Regions from separate parts of the Pectobacterium versatile genome, predicted to be linked through region 4. Evidence: predicted binding sites of a transcription regulator. Region 4 holds the regulator's gene; each other region holds the start of a gene.

The links. Region 4 encodes CRP, which controls carbon source genes, mostly activating them, when cyclic AMP is high. Its sites were predicted from a motif close to ATGTGANNNNNNTCACAT; they were not measured.
Region 1: the regulator CRP is predicted to act here: its motif matches at 1,391-1,408, upstream of EIP93_RS02615 (NupC/NupG family nucleoside CNT transporter).
Region 2: the regulator CRP is predicted to act here: its motif matches at 1,722-1,739, upstream of EIP93_RS15285 (YfcZ/YiiS family protein).
Region 3: the regulator CRP is predicted to act here: its motif matches at 2,676-2,693, upstream of EIP93_RS00490 (PTS mannitol transporter subunit IICBA).

What each region holds. Positions count from the first base shown of each region.
Region 1 is NZ_CP034276.1:566,219-569,878, forward strand. It holds gene EIP93_RS02605 (CsbD family protein) at 153-341, shown strand; gene EIP93_RS02610 (TatD family hydrolase) at 456-1,253, shown strand; gene EIP93_RS02615 (NupC/NupG family nucleoside CNT transporter) at 1,570-2,847, shown strand; gene EIP93_RS02620 (4'-phosphopantetheinyl transferase family protein) at 2,998-3,660, shown strand, end outside.
Region 2 is NZ_CP034276.1:3,369,552-3,373,211, forward strand. It holds gene EIP93_RS15275 (methionine ABC transporter permease) at 1-30, opposite strand, end outside; gene EIP93_RS15280 (methionine ABC transporter ATP-binding protein) at 20-1,045, opposite strand; gene EIP93_RS15285 (YfcZ/YiiS family protein) at 1,309-1,605, opposite strand; gene fadL (long-chain fatty acid transporter FadL) at 1,987-3,288, shown strand; gene EIP93_RS15295 (SDR family oxidoreductase) at 3,431-3,660, opposite strand, start outside.
Region 3 is NZ_CP034276.1:112,894-116,553, reverse strand. It holds gene EIP93_RS00495 (mannitol-1-phosphate 5-dehydrogenase) at 1-539, opposite strand, end outside; gene EIP93_RS00490 (PTS mannitol transporter subunit IICBA) at 601-2,508, opposite strand; gene EIP93_RS00485 (DUF3053 domain-containing protein) at 2,946-3,650, opposite strand.
Region 4 is NZ_CP034276.1:4,455,935-4,459,594, reverse strand. It holds gene argD (bifunctional acetylornithine/succinyldiaminopimelate transaminase) at 1-1,108, shown strand, start outside; gene crp (cAMP-activated global transcriptional regulator CRP) at 1,251-1,883, opposite strand; gene EIP93_RS20230 (OsmC family protein) at 2,257-2,664, shown strand; gene EIP93_RS20225 (phosphoribulokinase) at 2,704-3,573, opposite strand.

The sequences.
Region 1 (3,660 bases), 1.1 Mb from region 4:
CAGCACATTCCTTCATTCTTTCTCCATAGAAAGAAATGTCATACAGAGCACACAGCCGCGCCACGCGGCTGTCACATTTTACCGGCACACTATCTTCTACTGACACTACCCGCGTATTTGCTGCATTTCGACAGTTTATCAGGAGGGTTATGATGAATAGCGATATCGTTGTTGGCAAATGGAAACAGTGGAAAGGGAATTTCCTGGCGCTGTGGGCCGACTGGTTTGACAGCGACTGCGCCTGGCTGGAAGGGAGTAACGATTACCTGTCCGGCGTCTTGCAAGAGGGTTACGGAAAAGCGCACGAAGAGGTATCCTCAGAAAAAACCACGTTACACTGAGGCCTCACCGTAACGACAAGTCCGATTCTGCCATGAGGCTTTGGCAGGATAGTTCTTGGGCGTAGATTAGGTCGCCTCGTCTTGACGGGCCTAATTTTGACGGAGAGAAGCAACGTGCTTTCTGAACAACACCGCTTTATCGATACCCACTGTCATTTTGATTTTCCCCTATTCTATGATGATGCACCGGAAAGCTTGCGGCTGGCGCAAGACGCTGGCGTTGAGCGCATCATTATTCCGGCTGTGGCTTCTCAGCATTTTGAACGCGTGTTGACGCTCTCCCGCACCTACTCTCCGCTTTATGCCGCACTGGGCCTTCACCCGCTTTATATCGCAGAACATCAGGAAAGCGACCTGCTCCGTCTGGAAGAGGAACTGTGCCAGCTACCTGTAAAGCTGGTGGCGGTGGGGGAGATTGGGCTGGACCTCTATATGCCAGAACCGCAGTTTGAGCGGCAGCTTACCTTCCTTGAGGCTCAGCTTCGGCTGGCGAAAAAATACGATCTCCCGACGATCCTGCACTCGCGACGCAGTCACGACAGGCTGGCGCAATTACTCCGCCGTATCGACGTGCCGCGTACTGGCGTGGTTCACGGGTTTGCAGGCAGCCTGGCACAGGCGCAGGCCTTTATCCGGCTGGGCTATTACATCGGCGTAGGGGGAACCATTACCTATGACAGAGCGAATAAAACGCGTCAGGCGATCGCACAACTGCCGTTAGATCGGCTGCTGCTGGAAACTGATGCCCCCGACATGCCGATGAGTGGCTATCAGGGACAACCCAATCGGCCCGAGCGTATTTCGTGCGCGTTTCAAACGCTGTGTGAGTTACGTACAGAATCGCCTGAAGAGATTGCCGAGGCGCTGTTGCAGAATTCGTTCAGGCTGTTTGGACGGCTTACTCCAACGTAACGCCGAGAGTGTTACGACGCTACCCGTTACACCACTGCCATTCCCCCAAGTGGAAGAATCTTTGCTTCCGCTTTTCGCTTATTTCTGTGCAACAGCAGACAGAACAGTCATTTCGATTTCATATACCAACCATAAAATTGTGATGAAGATCACTTTTCAGTGTTTTTGACTGTTCGATGTTGTATGTATTTGTGACATAAATTAGCGACCTTCACGAGCCTGTCTTTATAATCGGCTCGCCAGCGCGTGCTTACCGTTCTGGCGAAACGATTTTTATTATGCTCTCACTTTTTTCACGCGTTATAGGGAACTGCACATGCAACTCGTTATGAGTCTCGTCGGCATGATTGTTCTGATACTGTGCGCGGTTATGCTGTCCAATAACCGTAAAGCTATCAGATTGCGCACCGTAGCTGGTGCTTTCATTCTTCAGATCGGTATTGGTGCGCTGGTGCTGTATGTACCAGTAGGCCGCAAGATTCTGGAAGGTTTGACGGGCGGTGTAGCAAACGTTATCGCCTACGGAAATCAAGGCGTTTCGTTCATGTTTGGCGGTCTGGTATCCGACAAAATGTTCGAAGTATTTGGCGGTGGTGGATTTGTTTTCGCACTCCGCGTATTGCCGATTATCGTCTTTTTCTCTTCCCTTATCGCCGTGTTGTACTACATGGGCATTATGCAGATAGTCATCAAGATACTCGGTGGCGGGTTGCAGAAACTGTTGGGAACCTCCCGTACCGAATCCCTTTCTGCGACGGCCAATATCTTTGTCGGCCAAACGGAAGCGCCGCTGGTGGTTCGTCCGTATATTGCCAACATGACGCAGTCAGAACTGTTTGCGGTGATGTGTGGCGGGTTGGCCTCGATTGCAGGTGCGGTGATGGCGGGCTATGCCCAGATGGGCGTGCCGTTGGAATACCTGATTGCGGCATCCTTCATGGCTGCACCGGGCGGGTTACTGTTCGCGAAACTGATGGTGCCGGAAACGGAAAAAACGCACGACCACGATGAGATGGTTGGCTTTGTCGATGAAGACGATCGCCCGGCTAACGTCATTGATGCCGCGGCAAGCGGTGCGGCGTCTGGTATGCAGCTGGCGCTGAATGTGGGCGCGATGCTGCTGGCGTTTATCGCGTTGATCGCCGTGTTGAACGGCATTCTGGGCGGCATTGGTGGCTGGTTTGACTACCCGCAGCTGTCACTGGAACTGATTCTGGGCTGGTGCTTTGCGCCTGTTGCGTTCCTGATTGGTATTCCGTGGAGTGAAGCAAGCGTTGCGGGCTCGTTCATTGGGCAGAAGCTGATCGTCAACGAGTTCGTCGCTTACATGAATTTCAGTGAATATCTGAAAGCGGATGACGTGGTGCAGGCTGCAGGTTTGCAGGTTCTGTCGGATCATACCAAAGCTGTGATTTCGTTCGCGCTGTGCGGCTTTGCTAACCTTTCGTCTATTGCTATCCTTATTGGAGGTTTGGGCAGTATGGCACCGACTCGGCGCCAGGATATTGCCCGCTTTGGTTTGAAAGCGGTTGCGGCAGGTACGCTTTCTAACCTGATGAGCGCCTGCATCGCAGGGTTCTTCCTGGCCCTGTAAATGTAACCAGGCATTCTTGCAGTAGCGAGATGATGGGCGGCGAAAGTCGCCCATTGTTCGTTTAATCCCCCTATGTTTTTCAGGGTTTAAACGTGGCCTATGCAGCATTTACCGAATGCGGGTGCGATATGCTTGCCTGAGTGGAGCAACATGCTTTCTGCTTTTATTGATGATGTTGAATGGATTACTTTTCCACGGGCAACGGACGGTGCCGCCTACCCAGGTATTACTGCACGCTGCCATTTCCATTTGTCTGCCTACGACGACGCGCTTTTTGCCGAGGCGAACATTCCTTTTTCTGACGCGCTAGAGCGCGCCGTACCGAAACGACGTGCCGAATTTTTGGCTGGGCGTTGTGTTGCCAAACATGTGTTGAACAAGCTGGATCACCCTGGTTTTGTTCTGCATAGCGGAGAAGACCGCTCGCCGCAGTGGCCAGGAAATATTGCTGGTTCGCTGAGCCATAACAAAGACAGCGTACTCTGCGCCGCTCATTTACGTAGCGATGCGCTATCGTGCGTGGGTGTGGATATCGAAGGATTTATGTCCGACGAGCGTGCGCAGTCGCTGTGGCCCGGCATCATTGGCGATGAAGAGTTCCAGTGGTTTCAGGAGCGAGATGAGGCATTTAGCTGCTTGCTGACGATCAGCTTCTCGGCGAAAGAGAGCCTGTTCAAGGCGCTTTACCCGCAGGTTAGGCACTATTTCGATTTTCTGGATGCCCGGCTAGTGGCGCTGGACATCACCAAACGCGAGTTCGAACTGGAACTGCTGACCGATCTGACGCCAACGTTTTATGCCGGACGCCGTTTT
Region 2 (3,660 bases), 1.1 Mb from region 4:
CTGCCAGAATGTCGTCCAATCAACCTTCATCGCTCACCTCCCTGACTTCTACCGTTTGCGCCAGCGTTTCCAGCACGGCAGCAATGCTGTCCGGCGGGCCAATAAATTCCACAATAAGGCTACCGAACAGTGCACCCTGCAACTCGCTGATGTTGCCGTAAATAATGTTGTAATCGATAAGCGGGTGCAGGCGTGCCGTCTGTGACAGCAGCGGCACGCTGGTTGAACCATCATGAAAAATGAGCTGGTATAACGCGCCAGAATGACGTGATTGCAGCGTTTGTAATAACCGGGGAGGAAGACGATCGTTAAAAATAGAACGCACAAAGTTGCGCGTGGTTTTATGCTCGGGGCGAGTGAAGATATCGACCACGCGGCCCTGTTCGATGACGCGGCCTTGCTCCATAACGGCGACACGGTGGCAAATGCGACGGATCACATTCATCTCATGCGTAATCAACAAGATGGTGATGTTATATTGCCGATTGATACTCTCCAGCAGTTGAAGAATATCCTCCGTGGTTTCAGGATCCAGCGCCGAGGTCGCCTCGTCACAAATCAGGATATCCGGTGAACTGACTAGCGCTCTGGCAATGCCAACGCGCTGCTTTTGTCCCCCGGAAAGCTGTTCGGGATAGTGATCCTTCTTATCTTCCAGACCGACAAAGCGCAGCACTTCATCAACACGTTGCTGTATCTGCTGACGATCCATTCGAGCCAAACGCAGCGGCCAGGCAACATTTCCCGCCACCGTTCGCGACTGAAATAAATTGAACGTTTGAAAGACCATGCCGATGCGCCGCCGGAGTTGGCGCAGCGCTTCTGCAGAAAGCGCGGTAATATCCTGCTGGTTAACCGTCACTTTTCCTTCCGTTGGCTGTTCCAGCAAATTAACCAGACGCAACAGCGTGCTTTTCCCCGCCCCGCTGAACCCGATGATGCCGAATATCTCCCCTTTATCGATATCCAGCGTGACATCTTTCACCGCATAAAGCGTTTTACCCTGTGTCGTAAACGATTTACTAACGTGCTCAAAACTGATCAAAACAGGACTCTACTTGATGTAAAAAATAATACTGAAATTAAATAGAATCACAGAGTTATCTACCAGAAACAAAAAATGCTATCCAATTGCGATTGTTAGCTAAAGACGTGGCAGAAGGGGAAAGAAAGGATGAATTTCAGCGCCACACGTTATCGTGTTGGACAACATCAATTCAGCATGCAAGGGAGAAGAGAGAAACAGCAGGGAGAAGCAAAAAAGGTCTGGCAGACTAGGCGATAAGGCCATGCCTGCCAGAGGAATACTTAACGCAGGCCGAGCTGGAAAATCATCGTTTCGGCCTGGCAGCTGAATGTGAAATCAATATCCAGTTTCACGCCGCCGTCTACATCTTCCAGCGTGCTGGTGATTTCGCAAGGGTCAGACTCTACCGCACGCGCTTTTTCCGTCAGCGCGGCCAGTGCCGCTTCCGCCTCAGAACGACCGCCGAAAACATTGCTGTAAGACGCCGTGCAATCCGTGTTATCCATGATTGTGCCGACATCGACACAGCAGCAGGCTGCGGTTTCTTCAGCACTGCATTTGTTGATTACGTTCGTCATGCTACTTTCCTCTTAAAACGCGGGAGATTATGATCCAGTTCAAATATTTTTATCTTCCTTACATTTTACTCCCTCATCCCGAAGCAGTACCAGCACTTCATGCTGACCAGTAATTTTAGTGATATCAATCACATTACGGTGTTATGCGGCCGTAAAATCGAGTCATATCTCTTCACACAAATTAACCAAAACGTTAAGCAGATCTAAATTTCGCATCATTCTGGAAATATTTCGAATACACAAACGCAACATTATTGTATTCCCAACTTATACTTTGGCAACTGGTCTGATTTGTCAGGCTGAGTGCGCCCCCTACAATGCGCGTCCCTTGTTACCTCGTGTAACAACGTTAAATAACAAGCATATAAAGAGGTTTTGGTCATGAACCAGAAAAACCTGTTCAAACAATCCACAATTGCTGTTGCGGTGGCCCTGTTTTCAGCAAATGTGTCCGCAGCTGGTTTCCAGCTAAATGAATACTCATCATCTGGTCTGGGACGCGCGTTTTCTGGTGAAGGTGCCGTAGCCGATAATGCGACCTCAGGTAGCCGTAACCCAGCGACCATGACCATGTTTGACCGCCCGTCATTCTCCGGTGGCGTCACCTATATCAACCCAGATATCGATGTTCAGGGGAAAAACTCCCTGACTGGGCAAGATACCAGCGCCAAAAATATCGCGCCACACGCCTGGGTACCGAACCTGCATTTCATCATGCCGCTGAATGAACAGTGGGCGGTTGGTGCTTCCGCCACCACTAACTATGGTCTGGCAACTAAATTTAATGATAACTATGCAGCAGGTTCTATCGGCGGAGAAACCGACCTGTTGACGTCAAACCTGAACCTGAGCGCCGCGTATCGCCTGAACCAACATTTCAGTTTTGGTTTAGGGGTTAACGCCGTTTATGCCGATGCCAAATTTATTCGGCGCGCTGGTGAACTGGCTAATGTCCCTGCCGGTGTGGGTGGCGCTCAGGGTGCCGTTGCTGGTCCGTCTTCAGAGATGGCTCGTCTGGAAGGCAAAGAATGGGGCTACGGTTGGAATGCCGGCATCCTGTACGAAATCGATGAAAACAACCGCGTCGGCCTGACCTATCGTTCCAAAGTCGATATCGATTTCAATGGCGATTACAGTAACCAACGGTCCGCTGGACCTGGTGCCCTCAATGGCGCAACAGTACCAGGTCAATTAACACTCAATCTGCCAGAAATGTGGGAAGCGTCTGCCTACCACCGTGTAGCGCCGAAATGGGCGGTTCACTACAGCCTGACCTACACCAGTTGGAGCCATTTCCAGGAGCTGAAAGCGACAGGTAACAGTGGTAACACGCTGTTCCAGAAAGAGGAAGGCTTCCGTGATGCCTACCGTATCGCACTCGGTACCACCTACTATTATGACGATAACTGGACGTTCCGTAGCGGTATCGCGTTTGATGACAGCCCAGTACCTGCCGACAAACGTTCGATCTCTATCCCCGATCAGGACCGTTTCTGGTTAAGCGCGGGCACGACCTATGCCTTCAATAAAGATGCGTCTGTTGATGTTGGCGTGTCTTATATGCATGGTAAGCAAGTTGATATCAGCGAACCTATCTCTGATAGAGCAGGTTCTCCAAGTTACAACTTCAGCTCTAAAGGTAAAGCCTGGCTGTACGGTGTGAACTTTAACTACGCGTTCTAATGACATCAGCCATAACGTGACAAAGCAGGTAAGGCAACTTACCTGCTTTTTTATTGCCTTAATGTAACAAGACATTTGTCTCTTTCTTACTCGCGTAGTGATTAGCGAGTGATGAACACCACACGCAAATCGTCATGCTGGATCAATCGTTCAACAGACGACCGCCGTCCACAACAATCTCACTGCCGATGGTCCATCGGGACTCATCTGAAGCCAGGTACAACACCGCCTTAGCCACCTCCTCCGCCGTGCCGAAACGGCCTGAAGGAATGCTTTTGACGATCTCCTCATTGACTTGTTTGCGATAGCTATCGGGAATGCCAAGTTTGTCATACAGCGGAGTATCGATTGGCCCAGGGCTAACCGCGTTAA
Region 3 (3,660 bases), 650 kb from region 4:
CTGAAGGTTTCTACCGTCACCGCCAGCACATCGTCGCTACCGGCTTCGGAAGGGGGAACGATGCGATCCACGGCGGAATCCACAAATCCCACATGCTCGACAACCCATTCCTGATGGCCTTCCGGCAGCAGTTTCAACACATGCTGTTTTAACTGGCTGGTGCCACGCACCATATTTTCACAGGCGATAATGTTCAACGGCCGGGTATTGCCGTCGTTATGACGCTTAACCAGCCCCTGAGCGATAGTTCCGGCGATTTTTTCCAGAATCTGCGGCCCCACAGCGGTCGTCACCAGATCGGCTACAGCGATCAGCGCAACGGCATCCTGGCTGCCGCTGTGAACGGCACTCACGTTGCTGACGGTATCAACCTGCGTGTTATCACCGACAATCCGCACCGTGTAGCTTGTGCGGCTGTTCAGGGCATCCAACAGCGGCTGATTGACGTCAGCGAATGTCAGTTCGACGTTGGCATCGGCCAACAATTTCCCAATAAACCCACGGCCAATATTACCCGCGCCAAAGTGTAATGCTTTCATGAGACATAACCTTAAAAAAACATAAAAAGAGGCCGCCCGCAGGCGGCCCTAGCCACATCAATTAGGCACTCTTTTTACCGGAGAGTAAGTCGAGTACTTCCTGAACATCCTGGGTCTGTGCCAGACGTTCAATGACGGCATCATCATCCAGCGCATTGGTCAGACTGGTGATGACCTGAATATGTTCGTTGTTGCGAGCGGCAATACCGATAACCAGACGCGCAACCTCATCTTCTTCATCGCCAAAGCGAACGCCTTCAGGATATTGGCAGAAGACAACGCCCGTTTTCAGCACGCGGTCTTTCGCTTCAATCGTACCGTGCGGCACGGCAATCGATTCGCCCAGGTAGGTGGAAGTCAGCTTTTCACGTTCCAGCATCGCTTCAACATACGCAGGCTCGACATAACCGCCTTTCACCAGTTGCTCACCGGCGAAACGGATTGCCTGCTCTTTGTCTGTCGCATGCTGATTCAGGAACACATTGCCTGCGCCCAGTTGGAACAGGTTAGTCTGTGCGTCGGCGACAGCGGGTGCTGGCGTCGCAACGGCTTCAGACTTCACGGCACCCTGTGCTGCGGTAAGACGTGCCACCAGATCGCTATACAGACCGCTATCAAGGAAGTTAGTCAGCGAAATGTGCTGTGCCTGCGGCGCATGACGCATCGCACGTTCGGTCAGATCGCGGTGCGTAATCACCAGGTCGACATCGTCCGGCAGACTATTGATCGCGCTGTTAGTCACCGAAATGTTGGTCAGCCCGGCATCCTGAACTTTCTTACGCAGCACACCCGCACCCATCGCGCTGGAACCCATTCCAGCGTCACACGCTACGATGATTTTACGCACGGTACTCATATCACCGCTGACACCGACGTTAGTCGCCGTGCCTTTAGAAGACGCTTTCATTTCCTGCACGCGGCGCGTTGCATCGCCCAGGTCTTCTTCTTTTTGCTTGGTGCTTTTCAGCAGAATCGCCGACACGATGAAGGACACCGCGAAAGCCGCTGCAATGGCCGCAAGGTTAGCGAAGTAAGCACCTTTTGGCGTCATCGCCAACACCGCCAGAATGGAGCCTGGAGACGCAGGAGAAACCAAACCGCCGCCCAGTACGCTCAGCGTAAACACGCCAGTCATCCCGCCCAGAATCACCGCAATAATCAGACGCGGATTCATCAGCACATAAGGGAAGTAGATTTCGTGAATCCCGCCCAGGAAGTGGATAATCGCCGCACCTGGTGCTGATTCTTTCGCGTTACCACGACCGAAGAACATGTAAGCCATCAGCACGCCCATACCTGGGCCTGGGTTCGCTTCGATCAGGAAGAAAATAGATTTGCCGGTTTCCGTCGCCTGCTGAATGCCCAGCGGTGAGAAGATACCGTGGTTAATGGCGTTGTTCAGGAACAGAATTTTCGCCGGTTCAACGAAGATGGACGTAAGCGGCAGCAGGTTGTTCTGTACCATCAGGTTAACGCCGGAAGCCAGCACCTGAGAGAAGACTTCAACCAGCGGACCAATTGCCAAAAATGACAGGATTGCCAACAACATACCGATAATACCGGCAGAGAAGTTGTTGACCAGCATTTCAAAGCCGCTTTTAATTTTACCGTCGACCATGTGGTCAAAACGCTTGATCGCCCAGCCGCCCAACGGGCCCACAATCATGGCGCCGAGGAACATCGGGATATCAGTCCCGACGATCACACCCATCGTCGTAATGGCACCCACGACACCACCACGCTCACCGAATACCAGACGTCCACCGGTATAACCAATCAGCAATGGCAGCAAATACGTAATCATCGGACCGACGAGCTTCGCCAACGTTTCATTGGGGAACCAGCCGGTAGGGATAAACAGCGCGGTAATAATACCCCAGGCGATAAATGCGCCAATATTGGGCATCACCATATTGCTGAGGAAGCGACCAAAGTTTTGCACTTTGATCTTAATATCTGGTGAAAGCATAAAAACACACCCCTATTGAAACGCGCTGACAATAAGAGCGCGTGGTAATTATCGTGAGACGGCGTGGCAATAAAAACACCGATTACCACAAGACTACTTCCGTCATTATTACTGTATGCAGCGCGGACTCTAACACGCTGTTTTCATACCGCAACTCCATGGCGGTAACGTGACAAAAATCACACAACCACCCTACATCAACGATACAAATAGGTGATTTAATTCACAAAAAACCGTTAAAAATGAAAAACTAAACAGATTTTTAGACAAACACCGTGCCTCATATGTGATTTAAGTCACACTTTAACAACCTGTATTTGTTTTATTTATGTGATGTTAGTCACAATTTATTTTTACCCTCTCACCTACCACACTCATCTTATCCAGAATACCTATCCGCCATATCGCATCGCTAAAGCGTCGGAACATGGACTCTGTTAGGGATAATTCACACCATTTATCCCTCTGAGCGCATTCACTACATTCTGCTGCTGCAGAGGTAACGCCGCGACCATGCTGTTATATTGCGCTACCTGCTGCGGCGTACGGAATTGCACAGACGCGCCGTTAAACACAGCTTGATCGCCCTGAGCCTGAAGGAAATCGCCGATCTGGATCAGGCTTTGTGCGAAGGCAATCGCATTCGGAATGGTGGGTAACAGTGCGTTGGTGGGCTGTATTACCGTGCGTGCATACAAACGCTCATAGGGTATTTGCACTTCTTCAGGCTGTTTTAACGTCCGATGGGCATTGTCTGCCTGCACTTTCGCCGCCTGCACATGCTGGCTCAACAGGTTCATTGCCCCAATGGATTGTCGAAGGTCATCACGCTGTGTCAGATAGTCTTTAGGGACGCGAATACGGGAAATTTGCCCCAGCATCGGCGTTAAACTGCCGGACACCGCCTGATTAAACTGCTGAGAAAAAGTGGTTAATATCGCGTAATCGTTGGCAAAATTGCCAAAATTCTTCTTCTGCTCTTCCGTCAATGTCGGCAGCTTCCCATCCTGCTGCGACTGTACGCTTTGCAGGAACGCAACGAATGCCTTCCGCTGATCGGCTTCGCTGTCACCACAGGCAGCCAACTGCAATGCCACTAAAATAACCAGAACTGGCAGCAGCCAGCGTGAACGGTACGTCATCAGCCTTCTC
Region 4 (3,660 bases):
AGGCCGCGAGTATATCGATTTCTCCGGCGGTATTGCGGTTACGGCGCTGGGCCATTGCCATCCTGCACTGGTTAGCGCGTTGCAGCAGCAGGGTGAAACGCTGTGGCACACCAGCAATATTTTCACTAATGAGCCTGCGCTACGCCTCGCTAGCAAATTGATTGATGCCACTTTTGCCGATCGCGTGTTCTTTGTTAACTCCGGCGCTGAGGCTAACGAAGCCGCCTTTAAACTGGCGCGTCACTATGCGGTTAAACGCCATAGTCCGTATAAAACCAAGATCATCGCCTTCTACAATGCGTTCCATGGCCGGACGCTGTTCACCGTCTCGGTTGGCGGACAGCCTAAATATGCTGATGGTTTCGGGCCTAAGCCTGCGGACATTGTCCATGTTCCCTTCAACGATCTGGCTGCGGTAAAAGCGGTGATGGACGATCACACCTGTGCGGTCGTGCTGGAGCCGATTCAAGGCGAGGGCGGAATTACGCCTGCGACGCCTGAGTTTTTACAAGGTGTGCGCGATCTGTGCGATCAACACAAAGCGCTGCTGGTATTTGATGAAGTGCAGAGTGGGATGGGGCGTACCGGTAAATTATTCAGCTACATGCACTACGGTATTACGCCGGATATTCTCACAACGGCTAAAGCATTGGGCGGCGGGTTCCCGATTAGCGCGATGCTGACGACGGAAGAGATCGCATCAGCCATGACGGTTGGGGTACACGGCACGACCTATGGCGGCAACCCGTTGGCCTGTGCGGTGGCGGAAGCCGCGCTGGATATCATTAACACGCCGGACGTGTTGTCGGGCGTGGCGGATCGTCACGATCGCTTTGTCAGTGAGCTTGAGAAAATCAATCAGCAGTACGGTGTATTCGAACAGGTTCGCGGTATGGGGCTGCTGCTGGGTGCAGAACTGAAACCGCAATGGCACGGTCGCGCGGGCGAGTTCCTGGCTGCCGCAACGGCTCAGGGGCTTATGGTACTGATGGCTGGGCCTAACGTGATCCGCTTTGTACCGTCTTTGATCATTGATGAAGACGATATTGCGCAGGGGATGGCGAAGTTCGCCAAAGCCGTCGCGCAGGTCGTTAACGCAGCAAACTGATTAGACATAAAAAAACGTAGGGAACGTTTTTCAACGTTGCGTTAGCAACGGCCCGAAGGGTGGCGAGCAGGAAGCTCGCCATAAAAAAAGCGTGAGGCCGAGGCTTCACGCTTTTTTATTGGTAGGGTACAGCGACAGGGGTTTAGCGAGTGCCGTAAACGACAATCGTTTTACCGTGTGCAGAGATCAGGTTCTGGTCTTCTAACATTTTCAGAATGCGGCCCACGGTTTCACGCGAGCAGCCAACGATTTGCCCAATTTCCTGACGGGTAATTTTAATTTGCATGCCATCTGGATGCGTCATGGCATCAGGTTGTTTGGCCAGGTTGAGTAGGGTTTGGGCAATACGGCCGGTCACATCAAGGAAGGCGAGGTTGCCGACTTTCTCAGAGGTAACCTGAAGTCTGCTTGCCATTTGCGCAGACAGACGCATGAGAATATCCGGGTTAACCTGGATGAGCTGGCGGAATTTTTTATAGGAAATTTCAGCCACTTCACAAGCGGTTTTTGCCCGAACCCAGGCACTGCGTTCCTGACCTTCTTCAAACAGGCCGAGCTCGCCGATAAAATCGCCCTGATTGAGGTAGGAGAGGATCATTTCCTTGCCTTCTTCATCTTTGATTAGCACTGCGACAGAGCCTTTCACGATGTAGTAAAGCGTTTCTGCTTTTTCACCTTGGTGAATCAGCGTGCTCTTCGATGGATACTTGTGAATATGACAATGGGAAAGGAACCATTCGAGAGTTGGGTCTGTTTGCGGTTTGCCGAGAACCATTCGCTATCATCCTCTGTTGTAATTCACTGCGCAAATTACAGGGGTCAGAGTTCCCTGTACGGCGTGTTTAACTGCTAAAAAATAAAATTCAGTCTAGGCAGAATGACGTCAGGGAATATACTGGAACCACTGTACCCTTGATTTTCCGGTTGCTGCCTTGCCGCATCGTAAACGTGGCTGGGTATATCTGGCCACGTAATCATCTTCTTCGTTTCTGGGTTTGTCCAGAAAAGGTCTATTCTATTTTCGTTTTAACACAGCTTTAAGGATGTGTCTTGTGTTGTCTCGCTTCAGCATGACAAAGCTCTGATTAACGCTGGTTTTTGTACAGTAACGATATAAATTTTCAAAAAATTTTTAGTGGAGAGGCATCATGCAGGCTCGGGTAAAATGGGTTGAAGGCTTAACGTTTTTGGGCGAATCCGCATCAGGGCATCAGATATTGATGGACGGCAATTCTGGCGATAAAGCGCCCAGTCCGATGGAAATGGTATTGATGTCCGTAGGAGGATGCAGCGCGATTGACGTGGTGTCGATTCTGCAAAAAGGTCGCAACGATGTGGCGGATTGTGAGGTGAAATTAACGTCAGAGCGTCGGTCTGACGCGCCGCGTTTATTTACCCACATCAATCTGCATTTTATCGTGACGGGAAAAGGACTGACTGACAAAGTTGTTGAGCGAGCTGTCGCCCTGTCGGCGGAAAAGTACTGTTCTGTGGCACTGATGCTGGGCAAAGCCGTTGAGGTGACGCACAGCCACGAAGTTAGGGTGCTGGAGTAATTTCTTTCTCTGGGCACGACGCTGCCGTGCCCGTTTAGCTTATTCGATCGTTTTCCCTTCGATTAACCGCTGCACCAGCGGTGCCATGATTAATTCCATCGCCAACCCCATCTTCCCGCCGGGAACGACCAGCGTGTTGATATGGGAGATAAATGAACCCTGCAACATGGCGAGCAGATAGGGATAATCAATATTATCCAATCCCTGAAAGTGAATCACGACGAAGCTTTCGTCCAGTGAGGGAATCGACTTGGCGGCGAACGGGTTGGAGGTGTCCACGGTAGGCACGCGCTGGAAGTTGATGTGTGTGCGAGAGAACTGCGGCGTTATGTAGGTGATGTAGTCTTCCATCGAGCGGACGACGGAATCCATCACCGCTTCACGCGAATGGCCGCGCTCATTGACGTCACGAATCAGCTTTTGGATCCATTCCAGGTTGACGATTGGCACCACGCCGACGAGCAAATCGACATGCTGTGCCACGTCGTTTTGCTCGGTGACCACGCCGCCGTGCAGCCCTTCATAGAACAGAATGTCGGTGGGTTCCGGCATCGGCTCCCACGGTGTGAACGTCCCAGGAACCTGATTATAGGGAATCGCTTCATCGTAGGTATGCAGATATTTGCGCGTCTGGCCGCGCCCGTGCAGGCCATATTCGATAAACGACTGTTCTAGCAGGCTGAAATCATTCGCTTCCGGGCCGAAATAGCTGATGTGGCGTCCTGAATCACGCGCTTTACGAATCGCCATATCCATTTCCGGGCGGGTATAGCGGTGAAAGCTATCGCCTTCCAACTGGGCTGCACGCAGATCAAACTGCTGGAAAATCTTACGGAAGGCCAGACTGGTTGTTGTGGTTCCCGCTCCGCTGGAGCCGGTAACCGCAATAATCGGATGCTGATGTGACATAAGGCGCGTGACTCCGTGATCGCGAGGTTCGCATAGACCGAAGGCCTGCGCGTATCCTCAAAAAAGACGTAATTAGTTATCATTGTT